DNA from 2 places in the Ruegeria sp. BG6 genome. Region 2 is predicted to be linked to the other one. Evidence: riboswitches for the same ligand, from Rfam matches in the RefSeq annotation. Region 2 holds a riboswitch; the other holds the start of a gene.

Region 1 (15,747 bases), on a different contig from region 2:
GGAGACAGGTATTTCATGCTGCCTCCTGTCTCAGCAGGCTCAGCAAAGCGCCTTGCGCGGCCAACGAGTCCGGGTCGTCCACTTTGCGGGGGACCGGGGCCCGGGGCGGCTGGCATTTGGTCAGCCCGTGCCGGGTCATGACAATAATGGTTTGCCCCAGCCGGGCGGCTTCGGCCGGGTCGTGGGTGACCAGCAAAACGGTGCGGCCCCGCAACACCTCGGCCGCGAGATCCTGCATATCGGCGCGGGTTCGGGCATCAAGGGCCGAAAACGGCTCGTCCAGCAATACGAAAGGGCGGTCCTCCATCAGCGTTCGGGCAAGAGCCACGCGCTGGCGCTGACCACCTGACAGTTCCGACGGTTTCCTTGTCAGGTGATCCCAAAGGCGCATCCGTTTGATCAGACGGTCGCGCCGGTTCAGATCGGCCTTTTCCCCCCTCAACTGTGCGCCCAGCGTGATATTCCGGGCAACACTTGCCCAAGGCAGCAACAGATCGTCCTGCGCCATGTACGCGACACGTTCTGGCACCGGCAAGCCATCGTCAGCCGTGATTTGCCCTGAGAACTCCGCCCCGGTCTGCAATCCCGCGATCAGGCGCAGGATATTGGTTTTACCGACGCCGGAACCGCCCAGAAGACAGGTCCATTCCCCTGCCGCCAGTGTAAGCGAAAGCGGCGCGAACAGGGTCGCGCCGCCGATTGTGGCCTGTCCGCTGATGGTCAGGGCGGGGGCAGACATCATGGCGTCAGGCCCATCTGCCAGAAACTGACTTCAAGTTCGGTCGCAGTGCGGAACGTCCGGCTCAGGCGGTCCCAGCGCGGGGAGGCTTCAAAATCGTGCCCAATGCGCCGTGTTAGAGCCTGATCAAGCAACTCTCCAACCGCCTTGCATGCAGCCTGATAGTCTTCGCTGGCATAGGCGTTGATCCAGTCCCGATAGGTTTCGGACGTGGCCTCGGTTGCCAGACGCCCGCCAATCTCGCCATAGCCCATGACGCAAGGCGCAAGCGCTGCCAGCAAGTCCAGCAAGTCACTGCTGTAGCCTGCCTCGAGCACAAAGCGCGTATAGGCCAGGTTCTCGGCACGCTCGGGCGTCGCAACGAGGTCCTGCTGTGAAATACCCGCAGCTTCGCAGACACCGATATGCAGTTTCATCTCTTCGCTGATCAGACCGTTCACTGTGCGCGAGGCGGCCAGCATCTCTTCGTGGGTTTCCGATTTTACCACCGCAAGCGCCCAGGCACGGGCAAAATGGATCAGAAACACATAGTCCTGCCGCAGATAATGAAGAAACGCTGCGCGCGGAAGCGTTCCGTCCTTCAACCCTTCGACAAAGGCGTGGCGGGTATAATCCCGCCACGGCCCCTGCGCCGCATCGCGCATCAGCGCGAAGGCCTTGCCATATTCATTCATTGCGCAGTCACGTCGATGGCGATGGCGCTGACCGGGTTGATGCTGTCGATCATGCCGCTGTCTTTCAGAAAAGCCTCGAACCGGGTGTACCGCCCGGCATCGAACCCGGCCGGGCGCAGGGCAAAACGCGGCAGCGTGTCGACCCAGGCCCGGGCGTTCAGCTCATCCTGCAGCGCGGGCGAGGTTGCGGCGAAGATTTCCCAGCTTTTTTCGGGGTTGTTGACGATGAACTGTGTTGCCTTTTCCGTCGCGGCCAGAAAACGGGCGATCTTGTCGGTATCCATTGTGTCCGGGTTCGCGACATAGATCAGTTCATCATAGGACGGCACGCCCTCTTCCTCGATATAGAAGCAGGTGCCGGGATGGTCTTCGATGTCCATCTGGTTCAGCTCGAAATTGCGGTAGGCGCCGATCACCGCATCTACCTGCCCCGACATCAGCGACGGCGAAAGCGAGAAGTTGACGTTGATCATTTCGACATCGGCCAGTGCGACGTCATATTTGCCGAGAACGGTGCCCAGAACCGCCTCTTCCACGCCCGCGACAGAAAAGCCGATTTTCTTGCCCTTCAGGTCCGCCGGGGTTTTGACCGGGCCATCTTCCAATACCAGAAGGCAGTTGAGCGGGGTCGCGACTAGCGTGCCGACACGTTTCAGGGGCAGACCCTCGTGTATCTGCAGATGCAGTTGCGGCTGGTAGGATACAGCCAGATCGGCCTGCCCCGCAGCAACCAGACGCGGCGGTGCGGACGGATCCGCAGGCGGGACGATTTCAACTTCAAGCCCCTGTTCGGCGAAATAGCCGTTTTCCTGCGCCACGATAATGGGGCCGTGATCGGGGTTGATGAACCAGTCCAGCAAAATGGTCATCTTGTCGTCAGCCCAGGCCGGTGCAGCGGCCAGCAGCGATAAGGCTGTGATCAGTTTCTTCATATCTCGCGTTTCCTTCCTGTTCACGAGGTTGAGGCCGCGACGAGGACAATCCCGCCCGGCCAATTCGATTGAATTTGTTCGGCTGCACGCCACGCCCGCAGACCAGTGGCGCAGCAAAGGGCCAATCTTTTTGCTTTTTTAGGCTCTAATCCGGACAATTCGACTGGCGTTAGTCGTTCTGCGCCGGGGTGTATCGGGACCAGCGCTTCATCCGTGCCGCGAAGCTCGATGACCCGGTCTTCGGCCGTGAGTTGGCTGGCAGACAGGAAGCGGAAACAACTTGCGGGTTCTGGCGCATCATCGAAACGGAAACTGTTGCTGCGCAAGGTGCGGGCATCAAAGTTCACCATCTGGCCCAGCGGCGATGGTTGCAGGCCCAGGATCACGCTCAGCGCCATTTGCGCCTGCATAGCGCCGATAACACCGACAACCGGACCCAAAACACCTGCTGACGCGCAGCTGGCACCACTGTCGGGCGCGTCTGGAAACAGCGCCCGTAAAGACGGCGCGCCGCCGCAAAAGCCGCCCGCATAACCTGACAAGCCGAGCACCGAGGCACTGATCAGCGGCTTTCCCTGAGCCAGACAGGTATCTGACAGGACATAACTGGCCGCATAACTATCCGCACAATCCAGGACCACATCCGACCGCGACACCAGATTTGCCGCGTTTTCGCATGTCAGGGCCTGGCTTTGGCTGGTGACTTCAAGCATGGAGTTGAGGTCGCGACAGCGCCGCGCCGCAACTTCAGCCTTTGGCAAGCCGACATCCCGTTCCGTGAAAAGCGTTTGCCGGTGCAGGTTCGACAGATCAACGACATCGACATCAACAACCGTGATGTGACCCACCCCTGCCCCTGCCAACAGCGGCAGAACCGGCGCGGCCAACCCTCCGGCTCCGACGACAAGTACTCGTACAGCGGACAGGCCCGCCTGCCCTTCGGGCCCCACTTCGGGCAGGGTCATCTGGCGGGCATAACGGTTCATCGCGTGATGCCGATCCATTCGCGCACCCGCACTTCGGGGTCAGGTTTCAGCGTGATGTCGGTTACTGCCGCGACAATGTCGGCTCCGGCCTCGAACACGCCCGGCGCGCGCTCGACGGTCATTCCACCAATGCCGACCAATGGGATACGCCCCACCCGCGCCTTCCATTCGGTCACGCGGGGCAGACCTTGCTGCCGCCACTTCATCTTTTTCAGGATGGTCGGATAGACAGGTCCTAGAGCCACATAGCCGGGGTCCATCGACAGAACCCGCTCAAGCTCATCATTATCATGGGTTGAAACACCAAGTTTCAGGCCTGCCCGGCGGATGGCATGCAGATCGGCATCATCCAGATCCTCCTGCCCCAGGTGGACCCAGTCGCAGCCCGCCTCTATTGCCTGCTGCCAATGGTCGTTCACGACCAACTGAGCGCCATGGGTGCGGCACAGTTCGAGCGAGATCATAATCTGGACGCGCACCGCATCGTCCGGTTGGTCTTTGATCCGCAACTGCACCAGTTTGACGCCCAGAGGCAGCATCCTGTGCAGCCAGTCGGAATGATCGAAGATCGGATAGAACCGGGCCAGCGTCATGACAGAAATGCCTTTCCGATCACGGGGGTTGAGGGTTCAGCCATGTCGCGTGCCTCGATCGGGTCGGCCTTATGGGCCAATTGGCCGGCCTGAACCGCCAATGCCATTGCACGCGCCATCCCCACCGGATCACCGGCACGGGCCACCGCCGTGTTCAGAAGAACAGCATCATAGCCCAACTCCATCGCATGCGCGGCGTGGCTTGGACGGCCGATCCCGGCATCAATGACAAGCGGTACATCGGGAAACGCAGCCCGCAGCGCCCGCAGCGCATATTCGTTGTTCAGACCGCGCCCGGACCCGATGGGCGCACCCCACGGCATCAGAACCTCGCAACCCGCCTGCAACAGGCGTTCGCTGACGATCAGATCGTCCGTCGTGTAGGGAAAGACCTGAAATCCATCTTCCGTCAGGATGCGGGCGGCTTCGACCAGTTGAAACACATCCGGTTGCAGGCTGTCGGTATGACCGATCAGTTCCAGCTTGATCCAATTGGTCTGAAAAACCTCGCGCGCCATCTGGGCGGTTGTCACGGCCTCTTTCACCGTGTGGCATCCGGCGGTGTTGGGCAGGACAATCACACCCAGGTCGCGGATCATCCGCCAAAAGCTCTGCCCGGCCCCACCCGCGCCTTCACGGCGCAGGGATACCGTGGCAACACCGGCCCCGCTGAGGCGAAACGCTTGTTCCAGAATGGCCGGACTGGGATACTGCGCCGTGCCCAGCATCAGCGGGTTAGGCAGTTCTGTGCCGTAAAAGGTCTTCATCGTCAGCCCCCCTGCATCGGGGCGACAACTTCGACCCGGTCACCATCTTCGAGTTTTAGGGCCGTGCGCAGGCTTGAAGGGACGAATTCCTCATTCACTGCGGTGGCTACACAGCCCGAGAATCCACATTCCACCAACAAATCTGACAAGGTATCCGCGCGGCTTTCGCGCGCCTCGCCGTTAAGCACGATCTTCATCGACCATCTCCGAATGTTTGTTTTCCAGCGCCAGATCGGCGACGCCCTGTGCCAACGCGGGCGCAAGAAGGTAGCCATGGCGATACAGGCCATTGGCATAGATCGTTCGCCCCAACCGGCGGATGCGCGGCAGGTTGTCGGGAAAAGCGGGGCGAAGATCGACACCGATTTCCAGGATCTCAGCCTCACCAAAGGCCGGGTTCAGCGCATAAGCCGCGCTGAGAAGCTCCAACATCGAGCGGGCGGTAATCCGGCCGCTGTCCTCGGATTCGATCATCGTCGCGCCCAGCATGTAGACCCCGTCACCCCGCGGGACGACATAAAGCGGCATGCGCGGGTGCAGCAGTCGCACCGGGCGAGAGAGCGTGACATCCGGGCAGCGAATCACCAGCATCTCGCCTTTGACGCCACGCAGATCATTCAAGATCTCACGCGCGTGCAACCCCCGGCAATCGATCGCATTCTCCAAACGGGAAGGGGCCAGTTTACGGTGAAAGGGTACACCTCTGTCCCTGAGGTGGCTGTAGAGGTCTCGCAACGCTTGCCGGGGATCAAGATGGGCCTCTGCCCGGAAGAAGAGACCGTTACCGAAGTTGCTTATTTCAGGCTCTAAATCAGTGATTTTCGCACTTCCGACTTCTGAATACCCATCCGTTCGGCGTGCAAAGCGGCGCAAATCCGGCAGGTCGCGCGAATGCGCAACAACCAGCGTTCCGCAACGATGCACCCGCGTTCTGGCGGCCCACCAGTCAATCGCTGCTTGTCCAAGCCGCAGAACCGGCTCCTCGGCATTTTCGTATTCACACCAGGGGCCAAGCATGCCACCCGCCCACCAGGAACAGCCATGTGGACCCGGCGCACCTGCCGGGTCGAATATCTGCACGTCAGCGCCGCGCGATACCAACTCGGCTGCAACAGTCAGACCGGCTACTCCGGCACCTATGACCGACCAGACAGTCATGCGGGCCAAAGCTGATGAAAATGATGAACTGGCCCATGCCCGCGACCAATGTCCAGATCATCGGACCGGGCTATCGCGCCTTGCAGATAGCTGTGCGCATCTGCAACGGCCGTCATCAGCGTTTTTCCCAGCGCCAGCCCGGCAGCAATTGACGCGGACAATGTACAACCGGTGCCATGCGTGTTTTTGGTATTTCGGCGCGGTGCCGTGAACTCTGCCACCAAGCCCGAAGCGTCGATCAAGAGATCACGGCAAATGTCGCCGGATCCATGCCCGCCCTTCATCAGAACGGAATCTGCGCCCATGTCACACAAGGCAAGCCCCTGTTTTACCATCTGATCCGGCGACTCCGCAGCCGGGCAAACCAGAAGGCGTCCGGCCTCAGGCAAGTTCGGCGTCAATAGCGTGGCTATGGGCACGAGCACCGCCCGTAATGTCTCAACCGCGTCTTCTGTCAGCAAGGCATCGCCGGATTTGGCAATCATCACAGGATCCAGAACGATGGAACCACGAAACGCTGCAAGGCTGTCTGCAACACATCGGATGATCTCCGGCGTCGCCAGCATGCCAATCTTGACGGCGCCCACGCTCAGATCAGACAGAACGGCATCGATCTGTGCGGCGACAGTATTCAGCGGGATCCCGTGAACGGCGGTAACGGCCCGTGTGTTTTGCGCGGTCACGGCGGTGATCACGCTGGCACCATAAACCCCCAAGGCAGACATTGCCTTGATGTCAGCCTGAATTCCGGCCCCACCGCCACTGTCCGAGCCTGCAATTGTCAGCGCAATAGGCGTCATATCGTTGCTCCATCAAAATTGGGCAACGCGCGCATGGAAAACGTCTGACAATCTGAGACCGTTCCCTACGCCGGTATTGCCCGGATCAGGTTCGATGGGTTAGCGCATTAACGCCTCTCAGCCCTTCGATCAGGGCACCCCAACGGTTGACCGGACAATCACAGGCACATCGGAAAAACACAAGACTGAATTTGATCTGTTTTATGGCCACCCTGATCCCTTGAGTAAGGCCAATGGTATTTGCGAGGCTCTGCCTCGCGCTCCGGGATATTTGGGGCCAGATGAACAAGGGATCTTTCCTTCATCTGGCCAAAAATATCCCGGGGGAGGCGCCCAAAGGGCGGCGGGGGCAGCGCCCCCTGCAACAAAAAAGCCGCCCGAATCCGGGCGGCTTTGGTCGGGAAAGCGGTTCCCTTAGCTTTTCATGCCATCCCAGAAGGACTTGACCGACGAGAAAAAGCTTTTTGATTCCGGGTGGTTGTCCTCTCCCAGATCGTCAAACTCACGCAGCAGTTCTTTCTGACGACTGGTCAGGTTGACCGGTGTTTCCACAGCCAGTTCGATGAACATGTCACCCACTCCACCGCCACGCAGGGCGGGCATTCCCTTGCCACGCAAACGCATCTGGCGGCCCGACTGGCTACCTGCCGGGATCTGCACCCGGCCACGACCGCCATCGATGGTGGGCACTTCGATCGAACCGCCCAGCGCGGCCTTGGCCATGCTGACCGGCACGCGGCAATAGAGGTTTATGCTGTCACGCTCAAACAGCTTGTGATCGGACACTTCAACAAAGATATACAAATCGCCCGGGGGGCCACCACGCATTCCGGCCTCACCCTCACCCGCCAGACGGATGCGGGTTCCGGTTTCGACACCGGCTGGAATATTGACGGACAGCGCCCGTTCTTTTTCCACCCGACCCGCGCCGCCGCAGGATTTACAGGGATTCTTGATGATCTGACCCAATCCCGAGCAGGTCGGACAGGTGCGTTCAACGGTGAAAAAGCCCTGTTGCGCGCGGACCTTACCCATACCCGAACAGGTCGGGCAGGTGGTCGGTTCAACGCCGCTTTCAGCGCCCGATCCATCACAGGCCGAACAGGCCACGGCAGCGGGCACGTTGATAGTCTTTTGCAGACCCGCAAACGCCTCTTCCAGCGAAACGCGCAGGTTGTAACGTAGGTCGGAACCGCGTGCGGCACGACGGCCACCGCCACCGCGCTGGCCACCCATGAAATCGCCGAACAGATCGTCGAACACGTCCGAAAACGCGCTGGAGAAATCGCCCTGACCAAAGCCGCCGCCGGGCCGGCCGCCGCCGCCCATGCCGTTTTCAAACGCGGCATGGCCAAAACGGTCATAGGCAGCCTTACGTTCTGCGTCTTTCAGAACGTCATAGGCTTCGTTCGCTTCCTTGAACTGCGCCTCGGCTTCCGGGTTGTCCTTGTTGCGGTCGGGATGCAATTCCTTGGCTTTCTTGCGAAAACCCTTCTTGATCTCGTCCGATGATGCGCCCTTGGACACGCCGAGCACATCGTAGTAGTCGCGTTTTGACATCAGTTTTTCCTTCTGCCTCAACGTAATCGGGCCGGCCCGGCAACCGGACCGGCCCGAATTGGCCCGGTTACCCGTTAGTTACGCTTGTCGTCGTCCAGATCTTCGAACTCGGCGTCGACGATGTCGTCATCACCCGGCGCGGCATCTGCTGCTGCCGGTTCTTCTTCACCTCCTTCGGCCTGCGACTTGTAAATGGCCTCGCCCAGCTTCATCGCAGCTTCGGTGACGTTCTGGATGCCCGATTTGATCTTGTCGGCGTTTTCGGTTTCCAGCTCGTCTTTCAGCGCGGCAATTGCCAGCTCGATGGCCTCGATGGTGGTCGGGTCGACCTTGTCGGCATGCTCTTCCATCGACTTTTCGGTCGAGTGGATGAGGCTTTCCGCCTGGTTCTTGGCGTCGACCAGCTCGCGGCGTTCCTTGTCGGCTTCCGCGTTCTCTTCGGCGTCCTTGACCATCTTTTCGATGTCCTCGTCGGACAGACCGCCCGAGGCCTGGATGGTGATCTTCTGTTCCTTGCCGGTGCCTTTGTCCTTGGCCGAAACCGAGACAATGCCGTTGGCGTCGATGTCAAAAGTCACCTCGATCTGCGGCATGCCGCGCGGTGCGGGCGGGATGTCTTCGAGGTTGAACTGACCCAGGATCTTGTTGTCCGAAGCCATCTCACGCTCACCCTGGAACACGCGGATGGTTACGGCGTTCTGGTTGTCCTCGGCCGTCGAGAAGACCTGAGACTTCTTGGTCGGGATCGTGGTGTTGCGGTCGATCAGACGGGTGAACACGCCACCCAGGGTTTCGATGCCCAGCGACAGCGGGGTCACGTCCAGCAAAACCACGTCTTTGACGTCGCCCTGCAGAACACCGGCCTGAATGGCGGCGCCCATGGCAACCACTTCGTCCGGGTTCACACCCTTGTGCGGCTCTTTGCCGAAGAATTTGGTGACCTCTTCGATCACTTTCGGCATCCGGGTCATACCACCGACCAGAACAACCTCGTCCACGTCAGCAGCCGACAGACCGGCGTCTTTCAGAGCTGCGGCGCAGGGCTTCATCGACTTCTTGATCAGATCGCCAACCAGCGATTCCAGCTTGGCGCGGGTCAGTTTCATGACCATGTGCAGCGGCTGGCCGTTCGAACCCATCGAGATGAACGGCTGGTTGATCTCGGTCTGCGAGGTCGAGGACAGCTCGATCTTGGCTTTTTCAGCAGCTTCTTTCAAACGCTGCAGCGCCATCTTGTCGGCAGACAGGTCGACGCCGTGTTCCTTTTTGAACTCGTCCGCCAAGTAGTTGACGATGCGCATGTCAAAGTCTTCACCGCCTAGGAAGGTGTCGCCGTTGGTCGATTTGACTTCGAACAGGCCGTCGTCGATTTCCAGGATGGTCACGTCGAAAGTACCGCCACCAAGGTCATAGACCGCGATGGTTTGAGTGTCTTTCTTGTCCAGACCATAGGCCAGCGCGGCAGCTGTCGGTTCGTTGATGATCCGAAGCACTTCCAGGCCGGCGATCTTGCCCGCGTCCTTGGTGGCCTGACGCTGAGCGTCGTTGAAATATGCCGGAACGGTGATCACGGCCTGCGTGACTTCCTCACCCAGATAGCTCTCGGCGGTTTCCTTCATCTTGCCCAGAGTGAAGGCCGAGATCTGGCTTGGGGAGTACTTTTCGCCGCGGGCTTGGACCCACGCGTCGCCATTGCCGCCATCAACGATGGCGTACGGCACCATTTTCTTGTCTTTTTCGACTTCGGCATCATCCACACGACGACCGATCAGACGCTTGACGCCAAAGATCGTGTTGTCGGGGTTGGTGACCGCCTGACGTTTTGCAGGCTGACCGACCAGTCGCTCATCTTCGGTGAAGGCGACGATCGAGGGCGTGGTCCGCGCCCCTTCGGCGTTTTCGATGACTTTCGGCTGCGAGCCGTCCATGATGGCCACGCACGAGTTTGTGGTACCAAGGTCAATCCCGATTACTTTACCCATATTTTCAATCCCTTTCTCTTCAAGGCGATGTCCCGAGGCCGGGACCCGTTATGGCATCCCTGCCCCGATCTGCATTGCGTAATGGCCCTACACCATTGCGCGTCCCGGCGTATATAAGGGCGCGACGAAAGGCCTGCAAGCGGTGTAAAACGCAGGTTTTCGGGATTTTGTGGCCTTTTTCGGCAAGGTTTTGGCAAGGATTGAGGATTCTGGGATGGCCCGGCTGATTTTGCGCGGATTCGATATCAGAAAGGGCTGGCTGGATGCAGCGGCCCAGACGCAACTGATCGAAACGCTGCGCCCGATTCTGAAAGCAGTGCCACTGGTGCGGCCGGTGACGCCGCAAGGCAAGGCGATGTCGGTGCGCATGACCTCGGCCGGGGCCGTTGGCTGGGTCACGGACCGGGATGGCTACCGGTATCAAACACAGCACCCGCAAGGGAAGGCCTGGCCCGACATTCCCGAACCGATCCTGAACCTGTGGCACGACCTTGCCAGCAGTGAACGCGACCCCGATTGCTGTCTGATCAATTATTACGGGGAAGGCGCCCGGATGGGTCTGCATCAGGACAAGGACGAGGCCGATTTTTCCTGGCCGGTTCTTTCGGTTTCGCTGGGGGATGATGCGCTTTTTCGGATCGGCAACACCACCCGAGGCGGCAAGACCGAGTCGATCTGGCTGAACTCGGGCGACGTTGTCATCATGGGCGGGCCGGCACGGCTGACTTATCACGGGATCGATCGCATCCGCTTCGGATCTTCCAAACTCTTGCCAAAAGGCGGGCGGATCAACTTGACGCTGCGGGTGGCCCGTTAGCGGCGTGCGTCCCAGCTTTGAGACACGTGTTTGCGTGTAAAGAACTCTCCCAATAGCCCGATCATCAGCAGCGCTATGCCAACCCACAAGGCATATTCCCAGTTTGTGTTCCGTGGAAAATAGTTGCGGAAAATGAAGCCCCGGGCCTGGTCGATGATGTGAAACAGCGGGTTCCAGGCGAACATCATCAGGATATAGCCGCCCAGCGCATTGGCGACGAACATCTTGCCCGAGAACACCATGTTCAGACGCCGATAGATGTTTTTCAACATCTCCGCCGTCCTTGGAAACCACGGCTTCAGGGCCATCAGGTTCAATCCCACCGTGCATCCCACAAACCAAGACAGGATCAGCATTCCGAAGGCGCCGCCTGGGTCCAGAATATCCAAAGGTTCAACCGCGACATGATACACGAACAGGATCACCAGTATTGAAACGAGCTGCGTATAAAGCGCGCCGAAGGCCGCCGCCAAAAGCATGATCATCGGATTCATCGGCGAATGCAGCATCATCGGATTGTTCCCCGGCGCAATACCGGCAATCGCGGATACCGACTTTACATGCATGATGAACATGAAAACGCCCGACAGCATGTAAAGCACGAAGTTGCCGCGGATTTTGGCAATCCGTCCCCCCATGAATGACAGTATCAGGTAGAAGACAGTGGCCAGAATGACGATCTGCATGATGTTGATGAAAATCGCGATAACAGCATTCGAATGTTGCGAGCGTATCTGCCGCACGACGGCGTGAAACACCAGTTCCGCCGTGGTGAAGGAACCGCCCAAAAGCGTTTGGTTGCGCTTGTAATAAAACACCCGACGCGTCTTTCCTGCTTCTTTGCCCAAAAACTGGCACGAAATTCTTGCCGTTCCGTAACCGTCACATCATAAGTCCAACAGGACATTGGATCAACAAATCCCAGGAACGGAGCATTTTTGTGACCTACGACGCGTTAATTCCCGTCATCAGACGCCTTGCCCTGCAAGCAGGGGACAAGATCATGCAGATTTATGAGGCGGATGATTTCGACGTGAAGGTCAAATCCGATGCCAGCCCCGTGACCGAAGCGGACGAGGCGGCAGATGCCCTGATCTCGGCCGGTCTGCGCGAAGCCTTTCCCGACGTCCTGCTGGTGACCGAGGAACAGGCGGCCTCGCACACGCAGAAGGGTGATACGTTTCTGATCGTCGACCCGCTGGACGGCACCAAGGAATTCATCAACCGGCGTGGTGATTTCACCGTCAATATCGCGCTGGTCGAAAACGGCGTTCCCACGCGCGGCGTTGTTTATGCACCTGCCCGGGGCCGCATGTTCTACACGCGGGCCGATGGCCGGTCGGTCGAAGAAACAGGTGCGCTTGAGATGGACATTATCGGGGACGTTACGCCAATTTCAGTGTCTGAACCGGACAATTCCGCCCTTTTGGTCGTGGCCTCGAAATCGCATCGGGACCAGGCGACCGAGGATTACATCAACAAATATCAGGTAAAGGACAGCAAAAGCGCCGGCTCGTCGCTCAAGTTCTGCCTTGTGGCCACTGGCGAGGCCGACATCTATCCACGGGTTGGCCGCACGATGGAGTGGGACACCGCCGCCGGACACGCGGTTCTGGCCGGCGCCGGGGGCAAGGTCGTTCGCTTCGACGATCATTCACCGCTGAGCTATGGCAAGGAAGACTATGCAAATCCGTTCTTCATTGCCTACGCTCCGGGTGTGGAACTGAAGGAAGCCTGATGTCTGTACTGATCGCAATCCCCGCCCGTTACGCGTCGACCCGCTATCCGGGCAAACCGCTGGTGCCGCTGAACGGTGCAAATGGCGTGTCCATGACCCTGATCGAACGATCCTGGCGCGCTGCGTGTTCGGTATCCGGCGTGGACCGCGTTGTAGTGGCCACAGACGATGACCGTATTCGTGACGTATGCGAAGGGTTTGGGGCGGAAGTGGTCATGACCTCCGAGACCTGCGGTAACGGCACGGAACGCTGCGCCGAAACCCATGCCAATCTGGGTTCGGGCTACGAGATCGTCGTCAATCTGCAGGGCGACGCGCCGCTGACACCGCATTGGTTCGTCGAAGATCTGATCGCGGGGTTACGTACGGCCCCTGACGCGGGTGTGGCCACGCCGGTCCTGCGTTGTGACGGTGATGCGCTGAACAGCCTGCTGAATGATCGCAGGAACGGACGGGTCGGCGGCACAACCGCCGTGTTCGGTGCAGATCACAGCGCGATGTATTTCTCGAAAGAGGTGGTCCCCTTTACCACGGCCACTTATGCGGGTGACGAGCCAACCCCGGTGTTCCATCACGTGGGTGTTTATGCCTATCGACCCGATGCGCTGGCCGCTTATCCCGACTGGCCGGTGGGGCCGCTGGAGAAACTGGAAGGACTGGAGCAGCTTCGGTTCATGGAGAACGGCCGCAAGGTTTTGTGCGTCGAGGTTGAGGCCAAGGGCCGCCAGTTCTGGGAACTGAACAACCCGCAAGACGTGCCAAAGATCGAAGAAATGATGGCCGCGATGGGGTTGGATTGAACGTTTTTCCCCATTTCACCGCCTCCTTTCATGGCCTAGTGTTTTTTGACGTTCGGAAATTGGATCACCCATGACAGTTGTTCTTGTCACCGGCGGCGCCGGATATATCGGGTCGCATGCCTGCAAGGCCCTTGCCGCCGCTGGCTATACGCCTGTGACATATGACAATCTGGTTACCGGCTGGCAGGACGCGGTGAAATTCGGACCGTTCGAGCATGGGGATCTGCTGGACCGAAACAGGCTGGATCAGGTGTTTGCCAAATACCGTCCCGCTGCGGTGATGCATTTCGCCGCCCTCAGCCAGGTGGGCGAAGCGATGGCGCAACCCGGCAGATACTGGGCGAACAATGTCACCGGTTCGCTGAACCTGATCGAAGCAGCCGTCGAAGCCGGGTGTCTGGATTTCGTCTTTTCGTCGACCTGTGCCACTTACGGCGATCAGGACAATGTGGTGCTGGACGAAAACGCGCCACAGAACCCGGTGAATGCCTACAGCTCCTCGAAACGCGCGATTGAGGATATTCTGCATGATTTCGGGGCCGCGCACGGGCTGAATCACGTCATTTTCCGCTATTTCAACGTTGCAGGAGCTGATCCTGACGCAGAAGTTGGCGAGTTTCACCGGCCCGAAACCCATCTGGTGCCGCTGATGCTGGATGCCATCGACGGCAAGCGGGTTGGTTTGACCGTGTTCGGAACCGATTACGATACGCCGGACGGCACCTGTATCCGCGATTACGTTCATGTCTGCGATCTGGTGGATGCCCATGTTCTGGGACTGAAATGGCTGGAAAACGGCAAAGGCAACCGGGTGTTCAACCTGGGGACCGGGTCCGGGTTTTCGGTGATGGAAGTGATCGAGCAATCCGGCGCGGTCACCAACCGAACAGTGCCCTATACGATCGGACCCCGTCGCGCCGGGGATTGTACGCGGCTGGTTTCGGGCTCGGACCGGGCGGAACAGGAACTGGGCTGGCGGCCGAAAAGATCAACATTAGAGACGATTGTCCGGGACGCATGGCGCTGGCACCAGACCGGACACTACGAGAAATGAGGGTCATGTGACCGCGCACCCGGTACAGGATCTGCCATCCATTGGCTGGGCGCAGATGTACCGGTTGCGGCTGAAACGCCGCGGGCTCTTGTGGCGCTCATTCCGAAGCCGCCGCCAGCTGTCCTGTCTTGAGGACCGGACGGAGAAAATCGGTAAGGGAGATATTCTGGCCTTTACCACACTGCGCAACGAGATGACGCGGCTGCCGTGGTTTTTTGAACACTACCGAACCTACGGCGTGGATCATTTTCTGATCGTGGATAACGGCAGCGACGACGGATCGACCGAATATCTGTTGGAACAACCCGATGTTTCGGTCTGGAACACGGCGGCCAGCTACCGTGCCGCGCGGTTTGGCCTGGACTGGCTGACCTGGCTGCAGATGCGATACGGGCACGGGCACTGGACCTTGATGGCTGATGCGGACGAGTTGCTGATTTACGCCCATCACGAGACCAGATCGCTACATGATCTGACCGCATGGCTGGAGTCGCACGGGCAAGACGCCTTTGGCGCGCTGATGCTGGATCTGTATCCGCAAGGGCCGCTGGGGAATCAAACCTATGACCCCGAAACCGACCCGATCCGGGTACTGGACGGGTTCGACAACGGTCCCTACCGGGTGCAGCGCCAAAGCCCGCTGGGTAATCTTTGGGTGCAGGGCGGAGCCCGCGAGAGGATGTTTTTTGCAAGTGCCCCACGTCGGTCGCCCACGCTGAACAAGATACCGCTGGTGCGATGGTCGCGGCATTATGCATTTGTAAACTCGTGCCATTCCGCGCTGCCGCGCCGGTTGAACGCCATTTATGACGGGCCTGGGGGGACTGCGGCCTCGGGTATCCTGCTGCACACCAAATTCCTGCCGGATGTCGTCGACAGGTCCAAAACCGAGAAAGCCAGGCGTCAGCATTTTCATGATCCGGACCAATTCGGGCCATATTACGATGGCATAATTGCGCAGCCTGTCATGTGGACAGAGCGATCAGAGCACTACGCTGGATGGCAGCAATTGCGCGCACTGGGGCTGATGAATGACGGGGGCTGGAACTGAATTGCCGCCTTCCCGACAGAATTGCAACGCCCCCGGCTAACAACTTTTAAACCCGTTGCCTCGCAAGATGCATAGGTGGCATAAAACGGCAATGGC
Region 2 (15,747 bases):
GCCCGTATTCGATCATGCGGCCCGGGCAGCGCGGCAAGGGCGTCGCGTGGATTTCCCATTAGTTAGGCGCGGCACATGGTATCTGCATGATACCGATATGCTTTTCTTGCCACCCGTCGGAGTGTACCATTGGTCTTGCGCATGTTGCGCGAGTCCTTCGGAGCACTTGCGCCCCACGCGTTGTCTGCAAGGAGGCGTAGCAATTCGGTGCCAATCTATCCCACGCTAAAGACCGTATTCATTCATATTCCAAAAACTGCGGGATCGACGGTTTCAACAATTTTGCGCCGCCCGAACCTTTTGAATTTTACGAAACATGATCCTTCTCCTTCGATCGATAAGCACTCGTCATTATTTGTGCATCTCGAGCAATTGGGGCCGGAGGCGGCAGACTATTTCAAGTTCAGTTTTGTTCGGAATCCTTGGGACAGGTTGGTCTCGGCCTATCACTATATCATCGCGCGGCGTCAGGAACTGGAACTGGTGGCCAGTCACCCCGATTTCGAGAGCTTCCTGTCTTCATTCACGGAAGAACCTTCAAAGTACCTCGACATACCCTACTTCAAACCCCAATCCAGTTTTCTCGTAAATGACGACGGTGAAATGCCGTTGGATTTCCTGGGCCGCTTCGAAACCCTCGATAAAGACCTAAAAGTCGTGCTTCGGGAAATTGGCAGCAGGCGTATGTTCTTCAAGCATCGAAAGAAATCGAAAAGGCGGGATTACCGGGAATACTATTCCGAAGAAAGCAGTAAAGCGGTTGGTGAGGTTTACATCCGCGACATTGAGAATTTCGGGTATGATTTCAACGACGGCCTGGTTCGCAAAAAGAACTTCTCTCTCCGAAAATTGTAGCCCCAAGGGGTGACTGAAGGTAAAAATTCGAATTGGTTTCTGCCCCGGGCAATGAGTTCGCGCAAAGCGCAAGAATCCTCCGACTTGATGCCTTAATTTAGGCAGGTTCAAACCCGACCGTAGTCAACACGGTCAAACAAATGGCTCGGGAGAGCCTTGCGTCTGGAACCCGCCGTCATGCGAGCGCCACGAGATCAAGATGGGTCCAAACTGGTGCCATCAATTCGCTGTGCCCTGGAATTTGGCTGGCTTCAAACGACCCTCTGCAAATCACCTTTGAAACAAATCCTTGCGCAACGTCGTAAGGGCTTCGGCGTCGATCTTGGCGTGAATAACAGTTGTTGCCCCGCAGGAAAATGCGCTGGTCAGGGCTGGCCCCAGATCCTCCGGCGACTCTATCCAGATTCCTTTGCCGCCACACAACTCAGCGAACCGGTCGAACCGGGGCGAGGCGATTTCGGCACCAAGCAGACGGCCTTCGAAAAACTCCTGTTGATAAGCTTTTTCCGCTCCCCATGCCTCGTTATCCAGGACCACGATTACTATCGGCAATCCATATGAGATTGCTGTCTGAATTTCGATCATAGTGTATCCGATCGCGCCGTCGCCCATGATTGCCACGACCGGTCGATCCGGGGCGGCGGCCTTGGCGCCAATAGCCGCCGGAAGACCAAAACCGACCAATCCGAAGTCCAGCGGTGTGATCAGGGACCTGGGTGCATAGTGGACCAGGCGGTCTGCTGCCTGAAGACATGTGTTGCCGGTATCCAGCGTTACAATTGCATTCTGGGGCAGTACTTTCCGAATTTCCGCCAAGGCGCGTCTGGGGTGCATTGGCCGCGTGTCGATCCTGGCCTCCTCATCGCGTTCAGCACGCAAGGTTTTCATGTCGTCCTGAAAAGAAATACGCCATGGATCGGCGGCGGGCTTTGAACATTTTTCGGTCAATGCGACGGCCGTTTGGCAGGCGTCTGCCTGAACTGCGATCTCAGCCGGAAAATAGCGACCGACGGCGGACCCTTTGATATCGACATGGGCAATTCGGGTATCGGCCCCGACATAGTCATTGCTGTGAAAGGTCGAGTTGAACCCCAACCGCGCGCCCAGAACGATCATAACGTCTGCCTCTTTGGTCAGGCGCGAGGCGACGCGATTGCCACGTGGCCCCGCCTGTCCTGCGAACCAAGGATGACCATGCCGCATGACATCCGCATGACCTGTCGACGCGACCACCGGAATCTCGAGCGTTTCGGCAAGCCTTGTCAGCGTGTCACACCCGGCACTCCACTTAAAACCGGCACCTGCGAAAATCACCGGGCGCTTTGCGCCGGACAGCAATCTGGCAATCGCGGTCACATCCTCGGGTGCAGGCGGGCCGGGGCGGGCTATTTTGACGGGCTCCGGCGCAATGGGCGGAACCTGGGCCGCGAAAAGATCGCGCGGGACATGCAAGACCACCGGCCCGCGTCGACCCGAACTTGCAAGTCGGATTGCATCTTCGAGCATTGGCGCCAGTCGGCTAGGATCGGTCACCATCACCGAACGCTTGCAGATCGGAGCAAACAACGCGACCTGATCGACTTCCTGAAACGTATCCTTGGCCTGATCGGACCGGCTGATCGCCCCCGCTATGACGACAAGCGGTGAATAGGCCAGATGAGCTTCGGCCACCGCCGTTGCAATATTGACCACGCCGGGGCCAGCCTGCGCGCCGAGGACGACGCCGGGTTTGCCCGTCATGCGCGCCCAGGCATCCGCCATGTGCCCAGCTGCACGTTCATCGCGGGCGCCGACATAGGCGATATCGCCGCCGCGATACATTGCGTCGTAAAGTTCCAGCATCGAGCCGCCGAGTAGTCCGAATACCGTGTCGATCCGGTTGGCCTTCAAAACGCGATAGACGGCCTCACCGCCATTGATCGTGGTCATCATTTACTCCTCGGATCGGGGGCGCAGGTTCTTTGGGTCGAAAAGGGCTTCGTCATGGACTGTAACAGGTATGTCCTGGTTCAGAATCTGCACCGAAAGCCCATTGCGTGTGGTGCCCCTGCGCACGAACAGCCAGCCCAGAGATTTTCTGATCGTGTAACCATATCCACCCGACGTTGTCAGGCCGACAACAACGCTGTTACGCAGGACGGGTTCTCCGCCATGAATGTCGAAACGATCTGAGTGCAGTTCGCAATAAAGCAGTTCCCATTCCGGCGCGTGGGCCAACAAGGCATTCCGCCCAATGAAATCGCGCCTCTCTGCACGAACGAAACGGTCCAAACCGACATCCAGCGGACCGACATCGGTGGTCAGTTCGCCCGACGCGCGATAGGCCTTCTCCATTCGCATGCCGTTGAAGGCGTAACTGCCAAAATCAATCAGGCCGTGTCCGGCACCTGCCGCGTGGAGCGCATCATAGATCTCTGCGATCCGGTGCAGCGGCGCGTGAATCTCCCAACCCAACTCTCCAACAAAAGATACTCGCAAGGCATAGACTGGCACATCCGCCACGTTGATTTCCTGCCCCGACAACCAGGGGAAGGCGGCATTCGACAGATCCGCGTCGGTAAGTTCACGCAGGATTTTGCGCGAGTTCGGACCGGACAGGGCCAGCATCCCCCAGTCCGAAGTTCGGTTGATCATCCGCACGTCCTCGCCTGGCCGAATGTGTGATCGGATCCAATCAAAGTCCGGTTTGGCGCGGGCTATTGCGGAGCCTGTGAAATACCGATCCCGGGCAATGCGCCAGATCGTCATCTCGGTTTCGAACCGTCCATTGGGCGTTAACAGGTGGTTCAGGCTTATGCCGCCGTCGCGGGAGGGGATTGTGTTTGCAGACAACCTGTCCAGCAAATTGCAGGCATCCGGGCCTGAAATTTCGAACTGAGCAAATGCGCATAGATCAACTACGCCAGCGGACGCGCGGGTTGCTTGCGCCTCGGCCATGGCGTTGGTGTGCCATGGTTGGTGCCCCCAGCCTATCTGCTCGACTTCACCCGGCATGCCAAAATACCGTGGGCGTTCCCACCCTGCGATCTCGCCGAAAACCGCGCCTTTGGCGGCCAACCGATCATACAGCGGATGTCGCTTGATCGGGCGAAGGGACGTGAACTGCTTGCCAGGGCAGGGCGTGTCATGGCGGCGCATGAATTCATCTTTGGTGCGTTCGAGGATAAAGGTGTCACTGGCAAAATCGCCGTAGCGACGCGGGTCCATCGACCTTGTGTTGATCTGCGTTTCGCCGTGAACCATCCAGTCGGCCAGCACCTTGCCCGCACCGCCGCCCCACGCGAGGCCGATAGACGACCCACAGGACAGCCAGACATTCGGCGCACCCGAGGGCCCAACCAGCATCCCCCCGTCGGGTGTGTGTGTGATTGCACCCCGAACCACTCGCTTGATGCCCAGATCAGCAAGGACAGGCATTTTCTCAAAGGCGATCATCAAGAAGTCGCCAATCGAGTCGTAATCGGCTTCGAACAGTTCATTTTCGGCCTTCCAGGGCGCACCCTGCGGCATTGTCCAGACGGTCGGGCAAATATGGCCTTCGTATATTCCGATCAGGCCGGACTTCTGTTCCTGTCTGATATACCCGCCAAAGGTGTTGTCGCGCATAACCGGCAGTTCCGGGCGGTTTTCGAATTCAGGCACGGCATCAGTGACCAGATAGTGATGTAGGCACGAGACCGAGGGGATTTTCAAACCAAACCACTCTCCAACCTGATTGGCATAGCTGCCTGCGGCGATCACCACGTGTTCGGCCAGTACTTCACCATTTTCCGTGCGCAGCAGCCAAATGTCCCCTCGTCGGCTTGCGCCCAGAACCTGATTGCGGCGGTCAATTTTGGCCCCACGCGCGCGGGAAGCCGCTGCCAGCGCCTGGGTCACGCCGGACGGGTCGATATGTCCGTCTTCGAACGTCCGGACTGCCGCCTTGACGTTGTCGACCTTGTAAAACGGATTGCCTTTTGCAACCTCATCCGGCCCGACCAGTTCCATCGGCAGATCGAGCATCTTGCCCACACCCATGATGGATTTCATCCAGTCAACCTCATCATCGGTGGTGGCAATGCGAAAACCGCCGACTTCATGCCAGCCGATGCTTTGGCCCGTCTCTTTTTCAACCTGCTTGTAGGTTGCGATCGAGTTTTTGTTGATCCATCCAGCGACACGGCTGCTGACGGCGTGGGCGATCTGCCCCGCGGCGTGCCAGGTCGAGCCACTTGTCAATTCCGCTTTCTCGAACAGAAGCGTATCTGTCCAGCCGTTTTCGGCTAGCTGAAACTGCGCAGCGACCCCCATGATACCGCCGCCAATGATGGCGACACGGGTGGTGCGCGTCACGTCCGCCACGAAAATGCTTCCTTCGCGGGTTTCAAAGTGGCCTGCGCCGAAAACCGCACACAGGCGATTTCAACTTCAACAGGCAGCGTGCCATCCGCAGTCCAGGATTTTTCTTCGAAAGACCGCTGGATATCGTGCACAACTGCCAAGGCCACAGATCGGTTGAACCGATAACTCCAGGCCGAAGACGTTATCTGCCCGATGGCGCGCCCGTTCAGATAGATCGGCTCATCGTGGATCGGTATCGCGGCCGGATCATCAAACAGCAGCGAAACAATCCGTTTTTTCGTTTCCAGCTCGAGCAGCGCATCTTCACCCACAAAACCAGAGCCAAATGCGCAAAAGGCCGCAAGCCCGGCTTCGGCGGGTGTGGTGCCGGGGGTCAGTTCGTGGCCAAAGGCCCGAAAGCCGCTTTCAATCCGCAAAGAACCACTAGCAAAGAGACCAGCATGGGTCGCCCCGGCCCTCACCAGCGCCTCATGCGCGGCCATCGCCATTTCTGCTGGGATATAGAGTTCGAACCCTTCTTCGCCGGTAAAGCTCAGGCGCCCGACCCAGCCACGGGCGGGGCCGATTTCAGCGGGCCTGAATTGAAATCTCTTGAGATCGGGCAGGGGAGTGTTTGTGGTCGCTTGAAGAACATGGCAGGCCCTTTGTCCGGCGAGACCCAGGATGGCATATCCGCTTGTTACATCAGTAAACTCAACACGATATACGCCCCGCGTTTCACGCATCCTTTTCAGGTTACGCACAACTTCACTTGCACCCGTGATCATCAGGAAGGTTTGCGGGCCGTGCCGCTGAACCGTCACGTCGCTCTCGATTCCGCCACGTTTGTTCAGGATTTGCGAGTACACAATCCGACCCTCGGCAACATCTATCTGCGCCGCACACAGCCGGTTCAGAAAGGCGCAGGCATCGGGGCCTTGGATCATGATCTTGCCGAACGCACTCTGGTCCAGAATGGCGGCACCCTGGCGGCAGGCGGCCACTTCGCGGCCGACCTGCTCGCGCCATGCGGGCACTCCGAAGGTCAGCGGCAAGTGGGCGGCTTCACCGCCGAAATGCACTGCACGTTCCCATCCGCCGCGGGATTCAAATCGTGCCCCTGCGGCCACCAGCCCCTCGTGAACAGGCGAGCGACGCTGCCCCCGCGCAGTCTCCATCGAGTGCCCGGGGTAGGGATTGTCGTAGTGGCGTCCCAGAACTTCGGGAATGCGTGCCTCCAGCGCGCCCAGAACGTTCATCTCCGGGCTGAACCGCCGGATATCGGCTTCGCTTAGTTCCATCGTCGGCTCGCCGGCAATGATCCATTCGGCCATTGCCATGCCCGCGCCCCCGGCCAGCGCGATACCGGTGGAGTTCATCCCACCGATCAGAAACAGTCCAGGAACATCCGAGCTTTCGCCCAACATGAATTGGCCGTCGAGGGTGAAACTCTCAGGACCGTTCAGCAGCATCCGCACTTCGGCACGCTCCAGCGCGGGAATGCGTCGCAGCGCGTTTTCCATCATTGGCATTAAATGATCCCAGTCTTCGTCCAGCAGGTCGAAGCTGAAATCAGCAGGCAGGCGGTCCAGCGGCAGGCCTTTGGCATGGGGTTCGAATGAACCCACCAGAAGCCCTTCGACATCGTCGCGGGCGTACAGGAACGCATCCTGATCGTTGAGCGTCGGCAGATGTGCGCCCGGCCCAAGCGCCTGCACTTCGGGCAGCGGCTTGGTCAGCATGTAGAAATGCTCGCAGGCGTAAAGGGGCATATGCGCGCCGGCCATGGCCGCCACTTCGCGGGACCACAGTCCACATGCGATCACCACCTCTTCAGCTTCGATCAGGTGGTCACCGACTTCGACGGCTGCAATCCGACCGGCTTTTTTTTGCAGGCCCGTTACTTTGGTGTCCTCGAATAATTGCACTCCGCGCGCCCGGGCCCCTTTCGACAACGCCAACGCAACATCGGATGGGTTGACCCTGCCGTCGGCGGGTGACCAGACTGCCCCCAGGACGTCGTCCACAGTGATCAGAGGCCATAGGTCCTGCGCGCGGACCGCATCGACCACTTCGGCCTCAAGCCCGAACGCACGGCCCAGCGAAACCTGACGTTTGATGTTGGTTAGGCGATCACCATTCGTGGCCAGCGTCAGCGACCCGGTTTGAACCCAGCCCGTCGCTTGCCCGGTTTCACGTTCGAGCGCCCCATATAGGTCAATCGAATAGTTGACCAGCTTTGTCAGAGTGGCCGACGGGCGCAAGCGACGCACCAGACCCGCCGCATGCCATGTGGTGCCCGAGGTCAATTTGGAACGTTCGAGCACGATGATGTCTTTGCGACCCTCACGGGCCAGATGGTAGGCGACCGAGCACCCGATCACGCCTCCGCCTATCACGATGGTGCGGGCATGGTGAGGCAGAGTCATGCAGCATCCCCATGGATTGTTCTTGTTTCGAGCGCGCTGAAAGCGCCGGCGGTACGACCGGTCATGGCTCTCTCCCGATCCGGCGGCGGCTCAGGCGAATGTCGAATTGCTGTCGCACATCGCGATCGACCGCATCCGGAATGTGTGAAGGGAAATGATTTGCAAGCAACTCACGCGTCTTGGCCCTCGCCATTTCGCCGACTGGACGTGCGCCATCTTCCTGCCAGTCAACCGGTGCGCGCCTGTCGCCAACATGAGGATAGAAATAGTCCGATTTCATTCGGTCGTAGGTATGAACCTCACCCAGGTAGTGACCCGGACCCCGACACACATCGGCGATCACCTGCGCTGCAATGTTGTCGGTCGTAACTTCGATCCCACGGATTGTTCGAAGCACATTGCCCAAAAGGTCGTTGTCGCTGACATAGCCTTCCAATGAAACGCCCAGAAGACTGGCATGACTGCCAGCGGCCTGCGTGACAATGTTCGATCCCGCATGTGCCGCCATGGCGACTGCCAGGCATTTCTCAGCCCCGTATTGGGAATCCAGTGTCTTGGCGTCGGTAATCCCGGCTATGGACGAAGTCGGCAAGTTGAAATGCCGCCCCATCTGCGCCGCACCGGCCATCAGGATCGCCTGTTCCCCTCCGCCACCAGACATCGACCCGGTGCGCAGGTCGGCGACCAAAGGTTTGGGTGCAAAAACCGCGCGAACCTGCGGATCGACCAGGCGGGCAAAAACCAATCCGGCGAGCGTTTCAGCCACGGCCTGTACAAGTGACCCGGCCAAAGTGGCCGGGCTTGTGGCCCCGGCCTGTCCCGCGCTGATCAATTGTACCGGAAAACCCGCAAGAATAGCGGCCTCGAGCACTTCACAAGCCTCTTCTGCGAAGCGCATGGGCGGCACAACATGACAGACCATGACAGTCAGGAACGGTCGCGCGCGAAAGGCGGCTTCGTCACCTGCGATCCTGTAACAAAGGCGGGCAATGGCCGGGACGTTTTCGGGTTCGGTAATCGAGACGGAAACATGCTTGGACGTGCCCATCAGGCAGGCATAGGCAGTGTTGAGGTCCATTGCCGCAGCAGGGTCAACGTCGCGCGCAACGACCGGACGGCTGAAATGATGGATGTTCTCCATCCTGTCGACCAGTCGGGCGGCATCATACAGGTCGGCCAGGGTTGAAGGGCGGTAGTGGCCCGTATCGATGTCGAAGACACCCGGCGCGGCGCCGCCGGTTGACATATGGACCCGCGTGCCTTCGATCCGCAGATCGTTTTCAGGAACTTGCCCGCAAAGGACGAAATTCCGCCTTGCCTGCTTGATCGACTTGCGCACAAGGGCGCGCGGAAACAACAATCGTCCGTCATCGCCCAGCGTCCCGCCCGCTGCCGTCACCTTGTCGACCATGGATGGGGTCGGCTGACTTAGTCCGAGGGTCTCAAGCAGCAGCAATGCGGCTTCCTCGGTCTGAGCGACTTCATTCGGGGACAGCGGTTTCAGGCACCCGCCAACCACACCCGGCCATACCGCAGGGCTGGCCTCGTCGCTGTTATCTTGTGTCAGACGGTCCTTGCGACCGCGCCGGCGCGTAGACATGGGCCTAATATCATGAGCTCAGCTTCATTCAAAGTCAGCCTACACAGCCATAGGGCTTGTTTACAAAAGCCGTTTTCTCAGCAATTGATGAGTAAAACTTACATTAGGGAAATTCGTGACCGCCTCTCTTCCCGCCCTTCGCGCCTTCGATGCAGCCGCCCGCCAGGGCAGTTTTCGAATTGCGGCCGAGAAATTGTCGGTCACACCCACGGCGATCAGCCATCACATTCGAGGGCTGGAAGAGCAGCTGGGCGTCAAGCTGTTTGAACGGGCCGGGCGCGAGGTCGCGTTGACCGAAGATGGCAGGCGTCTGGCGGCAGCAACGGCTCAGGCATTTGAAATTCTGGATGACGCGGTGCGCTCGGTTCGCCGCAGCTCCCGCAAAGTGGTCCGACTTGCTGCGGGGCCGATTTTCACCGCCCGCTGGCTGATGCCCCGGATCGGTGATTTTTGGGACGACCACCCCGAGATCGAGCTGGAGGTGGTTCCTTCTTATCAACCCGGCACGCTGAACCGGGCAAACATCGACATCGTGATCCGCTGGGAACGAATGGCCGAGATGCCCGAAACCGCGATCAAGCTGATCGAGCTTGCCCCCGTTGCCATAGCGTCGGAGGCATTTGTCCTGAGGCACGGTCCGGTGAATGAGCCCCAAGACCTGTTGCACTGTCCGCTGTTGCATCAAAGGAACCACTGGGGTTGGCTCGACTGGTTCCGGGCGATGAATGTCCCGGTTGATGGCCCTTTGCGTGGTCCGATCTTTGAAGATGCCAATGTTCTGCTGCGGGGTGCCGCAGAAGGGCAGGGCGCGATTGTCGGCTGGCTGCCCTTGATCGATCAGGATCTGGCCGAAGGTCGCGTCGTGCGTCTGTTTGATGAAAAAATAACACCCACTCATGGTTATTTCGTCGAGACCACAGGACTTGGCCGATCGCGACGCGAGACCCGCGCCGCGATTGAATGGCTGCAGGTGCAAAGCGTGGGCTCGCAGGTTGATCTGCCCTGATCCCGCCAGTTGAGAAGCATCCTTCATGCCAGTGAAGCGTGAAGGGCGAATTTGGTTGAAATTGTTTCGACATCACCCTAATCACGGCCTCACCTCGGGGTGCGCGGAATGCCGCGCTGAGACGCCCATAGCGAACCCGTTGAACCTGAACCGGCTAGAACCGGCGGAGGGAAAGGTGACGGATTGATCCATCCTTGCCCTCTCGCCGCAATGGAGGATGATATGAAACATCTGCTGATTGCTGCGGGAATTCTGAGCGCGACTTCGGCCTTCGCCGCCGACAAACCTCAGCTGACCGTTTATACTTATGACAGCTTCGTCTCGGATTGGGGTCCGGGTCCGCAGGTCAAGGAAGCATTCGAAGCGGTCTGCGACTGCAAACTGAACCTTGTTGGTGTGGAAGACGGTGCCGCCTTGCTGTCGCGCATCCGTCTGGAAGGTGAAAACTCGGATGCAGACGTCGTCTTGGGTCTGGACACCAACCTGATTGCGGCAGCAAAGGAAACCGGCCTGTTTGCGCCCAGTTCAGTCAGCGCCGAATACACTTTGCCCGTAGAATGGAACGATGACGTATTTGCGCCTTACGACTGGGGGTATTTCGCGTTTGTCCATAATGCCGACGCAGCAGCACCGGCCAATTTCCGTGAGCTGGCCGACGGTGATACCAAAATCATCATTCAGGATCCGCGTTCATCCACACCAGGGCTTGGCCTGTTGCTGTGGGTCAAAGCCGCCTATGGCGACGAAGCCCCCGAAATCTGGGCAGGACTGGCTGATAATATCGTGACCGTCACCAAGGGCTGGTCCGAGGCGTATGGACTGTTTCTTGAGGGTGAGGCTGACATGGTTCTCAGTTACACCACATCACCTGCCTATCACCTGATCGCTGAAGAAGATGCAAGCAAGGCGGCGGCCGCATTTGACGAAGGTCACTATATGCAGGTCGAAGTAGCCGGAAAACTGGCCGGAACCGATCAGCCTGAACTGGCTGACCAGTTTTTGCAGTTCATGGTTTCGGACGCCTTTCAGCAGATCATTCCGACAACAAACTGGATGTATCCGGCGGTAACGCCTGCGGCGGGCCTGCCCGAAGGGTTTGATACACTGACCGTACCGGAAAAATCTTTGCTGCTGGAGTCTGATCAGGCGGCAGCCGTGCGGGACGAGGCGTTGGCGGAATGGCTGGGCGCGCTCAGCCAGTAAATCCGACGCCGGGTATTGGCGCGGCGACACTGGTTGCCGTGCTTATTCTTGGTACGCTCGCCGCAGTTGCCATGCGTGCCGACTCCGCAAGTGGGTTCGGACCGGCCGATTGGTCAGCCCTTCGGTTCACGCTGGTTCAGGCGGTGTTGTCCGCCATTTTCAGTGCAGGGCTTGCCGTTCCTGTCGCCCGCGCGCTGGCCCGGCGGCGTTTTCGCGGGCGGGCGGTTCTGATCGCGCTGCTGGGGGCGCCGTTCATTTTGCCGGTCATTGTCGCCATCATCGGCTTGCTGCAGGTTTTCGGCCGAGCGGGCTGGATTTCAGACGTTCTAGCGGTTTTTGGGCTACCGCCGATCCGCATCTATGGTCTGCATGGCGTGGTTCTGGCGCATGTTTTTTTTAATCTCCCCTTGGCCACGCGTCTGATCCTGCAGGGGTGGCAGGAGATCCCGTCCGAAAGGTTTCGATTGGCCGCCCAGTTGGGTTGCAACGGATGGGCCATGTTCCGGCTGATCGAAATGCCTATGCTGGCGCGTATCCTGCCCGGTGTTCTGGCCGTTGTTTTTGCCATTTGCCTGACCAGTTTTGCAGTTGCCCTGACTTTGGGTGGTGGACCACGCGCGACCACGATAGAACTCGCGATTTACCAGGCCTTTACCTATGATTTCAACTTGGGTCGCGCCGCGCTTCTGTCCGGGGTGCAACTGGTTCTGACCGCGACTGCGGCCCTGGCAGCGCTCAGGTTCTCCAGGGGTGACGGGTTTGGTGCCGGGCTGGATCGTTCCATCCGACGCTGGGATGAAGGGACGCGGGCGTTTGATGCCTTCTGGATCAGCGCAGCGGCGGTCTTTCTCCTGCTGCCGTTGACCTCGGTCGTGATCTCCGGACTTTCGGGAGTGTTCGAGATACCGGTGCTGGTGTACCGGGCGGCCTTGATTTCCGTTTTGGTCGCGGCAGCCAGCACCGTCGTTCTGCTGCTTCTGGCCTTGCCGATGGCGATGACGGTTGCAACCGGGCGATACGGGATCGTCGAACTCTGCGGTATACTTGGATTGGCGGCGTCACCTCTGGTCATCGGCACCGGGCTGTTCATCCTGATCCGCCCACTTGCCAACCCTACTGTTCTGGCCCTGCCTGTAACGGCGCTGGTGAATGGCGTCATGGCGTTGCCCTTTGCCCTGAGGATACTTGTTCCATCGACGCGCGAGGTTGTTGCGCAATACGGTCGCCTGGCACTGTCACTGGATATGAGCAGATGGAGTTTTGTGACACGCATTTTGCTGCCGCGTTTGCGACCGCAAATCGGATTTGCCGCGGGTCTGGCGGCGGCACTGTCCATGGGGGATCTGGGGGTCATCGCGCTATTTGCCGATGCACAAATTGCCACGCTTCCGCTTCAGATTTACCGGCTGATGGGAGCCTATCAGATGGAGGCAGCGGCCGGTGGCGCCCTGTTGCTGCTGGCGCTTTCGATGGGGGCATTCTGGCTTTTGGATCGAGGAGGGCGCTGGCATGCTGAAGCTTGATGGCTGTGCGATTTCAAATGGCGATTTCGTATTACGCGCGAACCTGCAAATCGAAACCGGATCACGGGTTGCGATCATTGGTCCTTCCGGTGCGGGAAAGTCGACCCTTTTAGAAGCGATTGCTGGGTTTCGCGATCTGGCCGCGGGGCAAATTTACTGGCGCGGCAGCGATATTACCGGATTACCGCCGGGGCAGCGCCCGCTGGCGATGCTGTTTCAGGATGGGAACCTGTTTCCTCATCTGACCGCTGGCCAGAACATCGCCCTGGGTTTGCATCCGAACGGCCGGTTGTCAGCCGATGAGCAGGCACAGGTGCATTCCGCGCTGGATCGTGTTGGCTTGCCCGATATAGCGGACCGGCGACCGGCACAATTGTCGGGCGGTCAACAAAGCCGTGTTGCCCTTGCCCGCGTGCTGGTACAACAGCGGCCTTTGCTTTTGCTGGACGAGCCGTTTGCCGCTCTGGGACCGGCGCTCAAGGCGGAAATGCTGGATCTTGTCTCTGCCCTGACGACCGAGGCCGGAACGACAATGATGATGGTCAGCCATGATCCACAGGATGCAAGACGGATCGCAAGTCATTCGGTTCTGGTGGCGGATGGGCTGGCGCACCCGGTCACCGAGACATCCACACTTTTTGATAACCCGCCGCCTGCGCTGCGAGACTATCTTGGGTGACACGTCCGCCGTCAGTTGGCCCCGGCGACCAGATTCCACAGGAACAGATCCAAGGAGCGTGAAATCTTGTTGCGGTCAAAATTATCCGAAAAACTTCGCACAAGGATTGAATCGTGACCCTTGTGGATCTCGATCGTGAGCTGCTGCAGAAACGCCAAGGCGAGTTGGTCCGAACTGTTCATCTGATCTGACAAGTGGACGAAAATGCCATAGCGCTCTTCAGAATAGACCTGAGCGTCCGCACGGGCCTGACAATCCGGGTTTCTGTCGATGTAGGATTTCAATGCCAGCGTCACGATCTCAAGATCGCCAACCGAGTAATAGATTTGCCCGTCGCACAGCGCTTGCGCCAGTTTTTCATGGTTTGGGTAACTGCGGACAACATAGGCAGCGTCAGGATCTGTATCGGCCGCATCGGCGCTGACATATTTAGCAAGCGAACCCACATCCCACGTCAACCCAGCCACGGCATCCGGGCAATCGGTCAGGCGTTTTTTCTCATCGTCGCTGAGCACGACCTTGTCTACATCCGGATGCATTCTGACGATTTCCGAGAATGTCTCGCCGAACCCGTATTTTTCTGCAATCAGCCTAATAGAACGCGGTGCCGTGGTGCCTTCCACGATCCCTGCGACCGGGCCGATACAGGGCCAGTGACCAGCCCACTGGTCACGCGTCGTCTCCGCCCTTCCGACACCAGACAGATAGACCGGCGGGGAAACAAGCACGCCGGGATAGGACAAACGCTCTTGGGTAATGGTGGCCGGATCGCAGAGAATGTTGATTTTGCCGCTTTGTAGGTCGGTGAACCGGTCCCGCGCCTCGACAGCCTTCCATTCAACGATGAAATCGCGGGACTTCTGCAGTTCTTCAAGGACCGTGGCGCAGATATTGACCATGTAGCCAGTGAACACCTCACCCGACGCAAGAGGCGGCGTATCGCTGGTCAAACGTCCTTCGCGATCACGCACCGCGAGATACGAAAAAGGCGGGGCGTCCGTTCGCACCCCAACGATCAGATCCGCTTCGGCCGTGACAGAAGAGGCAGTGCCTTGCCAGGCCAAAGCCGCCAAGGCGAACGCCAAAACAGCAGGGCGTGTCATGAGCGACCATCCGATCTCTGGGGCTCGCGGATGCGGGTGCCGACAACTGACAGGATTTTCTTCATCGACCCGGTTTCAGCCAGTTCGGCGGCGATTGCGTAAAAGACCAGGAAAATGGAATAGGGAAGCGTTACCATGATTGCGATGTCCAGCAGGCCAAGGCCCGTCGCCGGGGGGACAATATTGAACAGGCTTGCGGCCAGATTTGCCACCATCAGAAGGAATGCCGATACCACCAGGGCGATACCGACCGTCACGAACCAGCGCATCCGGTCATGCTGATCCGCAACGAACAACAGGGCGCAGGCCGTCACGTAAGACAGCAAAAAGATGCGCGGCAACTGTTCGATTTCATCCTTCAGGAAATTCAGGCCTGTTGTGATCATCGCGCTGCCGTCACCGTCCAGCGCGTGTCGAACGACACCATCCGCGCCGATGCAGGTTATCGCACCATAGAGAACCGTGGCCAGGAAGGCGGGCCAGAAAGCAAGCTTGGCATAGTCCCAGAACGGAATTTGTATATCGTCACTGCGGGGCCAGCTGCCCTGATCCATCCTGAGATGCCGCAGCAGTATGGTAAGAAACGCCAGCAGGATAAGTGACGGGATCAGGGGGATCAGCATGGCGGCGCAGATTTCGCGCAATTCGGTCGCATCGCTTACGTTGCTGCTGAACATGGCCACCTGTTCAACCAGGACATAGCTGAAAACCGCCCCGAAAATACTTGCAAGCGTGATGTCGTGCAGGGATTGCGCGGTGTCTTCACCAGTCACTTTTTCGATGATCTGTGCCGTTGGCGTGTTCATCAGTGCTTCGGGCACTTTGCGCGACCTGATCGAATAAAGCGCAAACAGACACTGCATCGAGTCCGCCAGTTTTGCGGTTTCATCCTGCAGGCTTTGCAAGGTGTCTTTTTCCAGCTTGAAGTTGGCAATGCGGCCCAGAATGCTGGCGTACCGTGATCGCAGGTCGTCGATCCGCGCCAGAGGGGTATCTTCGTTGAACAATTGCCGGAAGGCCGAGCTT

The links. Region 2 has a riboswitch for thiamine pyrophosphate ahead of thiB (thiamine ABC transporter substrate binding subunit). Riboswitches for the same ligand answer to the same signal wherever they lie in the genome.
Region 1: it holds a riboswitch for thiamine pyrophosphate, as region 2 does, so the genes downstream of both, thiD (bifunctional hydroxymethylpyrimidine kinase/phosphomethylpyrimidine kinase) here and thiB (thiamine ABC transporter substrate binding subunit) in region 2, are expected to answer to the same signal.

The regions. Positions count from the first base shown of each region.
Region 1 covers NZ_JBQFTB010000013.1:76,251-91,997, reverse strand. The annotation lists gene ACR0JW_RS19330 (ABC transporter permease) at 1-17, opposite strand, end outside; gene ACR0JW_RS19325 (ABC transporter ATP-binding protein) at 14-742, opposite strand; gene tenA (thiaminase II) at 739-1,413, opposite strand; gene ACR0JW_RS19315 (ABC transporter substrate-binding protein) at 1,410-2,345, opposite strand; gene ACR0JW_RS19310 (ThiF family adenylyltransferase) at 2,366-3,331, opposite strand; gene ACR0JW_RS19305 (thiamine phosphate synthase) at 3,328-3,924, opposite strand; gene ACR0JW_RS19300 (thiazole synthase) at 3,921-4,691, opposite strand; gene thiS (sulfur carrier protein ThiS) at 4,694-4,888, opposite strand; gene ACR0JW_RS19290 (FAD-dependent oxidoreductase) at 4,872-5,849, opposite strand; gene thiD (bifunctional hydroxymethylpyrimidine kinase/phosphomethylpyrimidine kinase) at 5,846-6,649, opposite strand; TPP riboswitch at 6,695-6,801, opposite strand; gene dnaJ (molecular chaperone DnaJ) at 7,064-8,209, opposite strand; gene dnaK (molecular chaperone DnaK) at 8,284-10,191, opposite strand; gene ACR0JW_RS19270 (alpha-ketoglutarate-dependent dioxygenase AlkB) at 10,406-11,008, shown strand; gene ACR0JW_RS19265 (ABC-2 transporter permease) at 11,005-11,826, opposite strand; gene cysQ (3'(2'),5'-bisphosphate nucleotidase CysQ) at 11,949-12,746, shown strand; gene ACR0JW_RS19255 (3-deoxy-manno-octulosonate cytidylyltransferase family protein) at 12,746-13,546, shown strand; gene galE (UDP-glucose 4-epimerase GalE) at 13,617-14,600, shown strand; gene ACR0JW_RS19245 (glycosyltransferase family 2 protein) at 14,656-15,651, shown strand.
Region 2 covers NZ_JBQFTB010000002.1:191,205-206,951, reverse strand. The annotation lists gene ACR0JW_RS05860 (sulfotransferase family 2 domain-containing protein) at 142-855, shown strand; gene ACR0JW_RS05855 (thiamine pyrophosphate-binding protein) at 1,126-2,784, opposite strand; gene ACR0JW_RS05850 (FAD-dependent oxidoreductase) at 2,788-5,199, opposite strand; gene ACR0JW_RS05845 (GcvT family protein) at 5,187-7,607, opposite strand; gene ACR0JW_RS05840 (trimethylamine methyltransferase family protein) at 7,669-9,207, opposite strand; gene ACR0JW_RS05835 (LysR family transcriptional regulator) at 9,323-10,213, shown strand; TPP riboswitch at 10,299-10,403, shown strand; gene thiB (thiamine ABC transporter substrate binding subunit) at 10,436-11,416, shown strand; gene ACR0JW_RS05825 (thiamine/thiamine pyrophosphate ABC transporter permease ThiP) at 11,392-12,939, shown strand; gene ACR0JW_RS05820 (ATP-binding cassette domain-containing protein) at 12,926-13,618, shown strand; gene ACR0JW_RS05815 (transporter substrate-binding domain-containing protein) at 13,630-14,721, opposite strand; gene ACR0JW_RS05810 (hypothetical protein) at 14,718-15,747, opposite strand, start outside.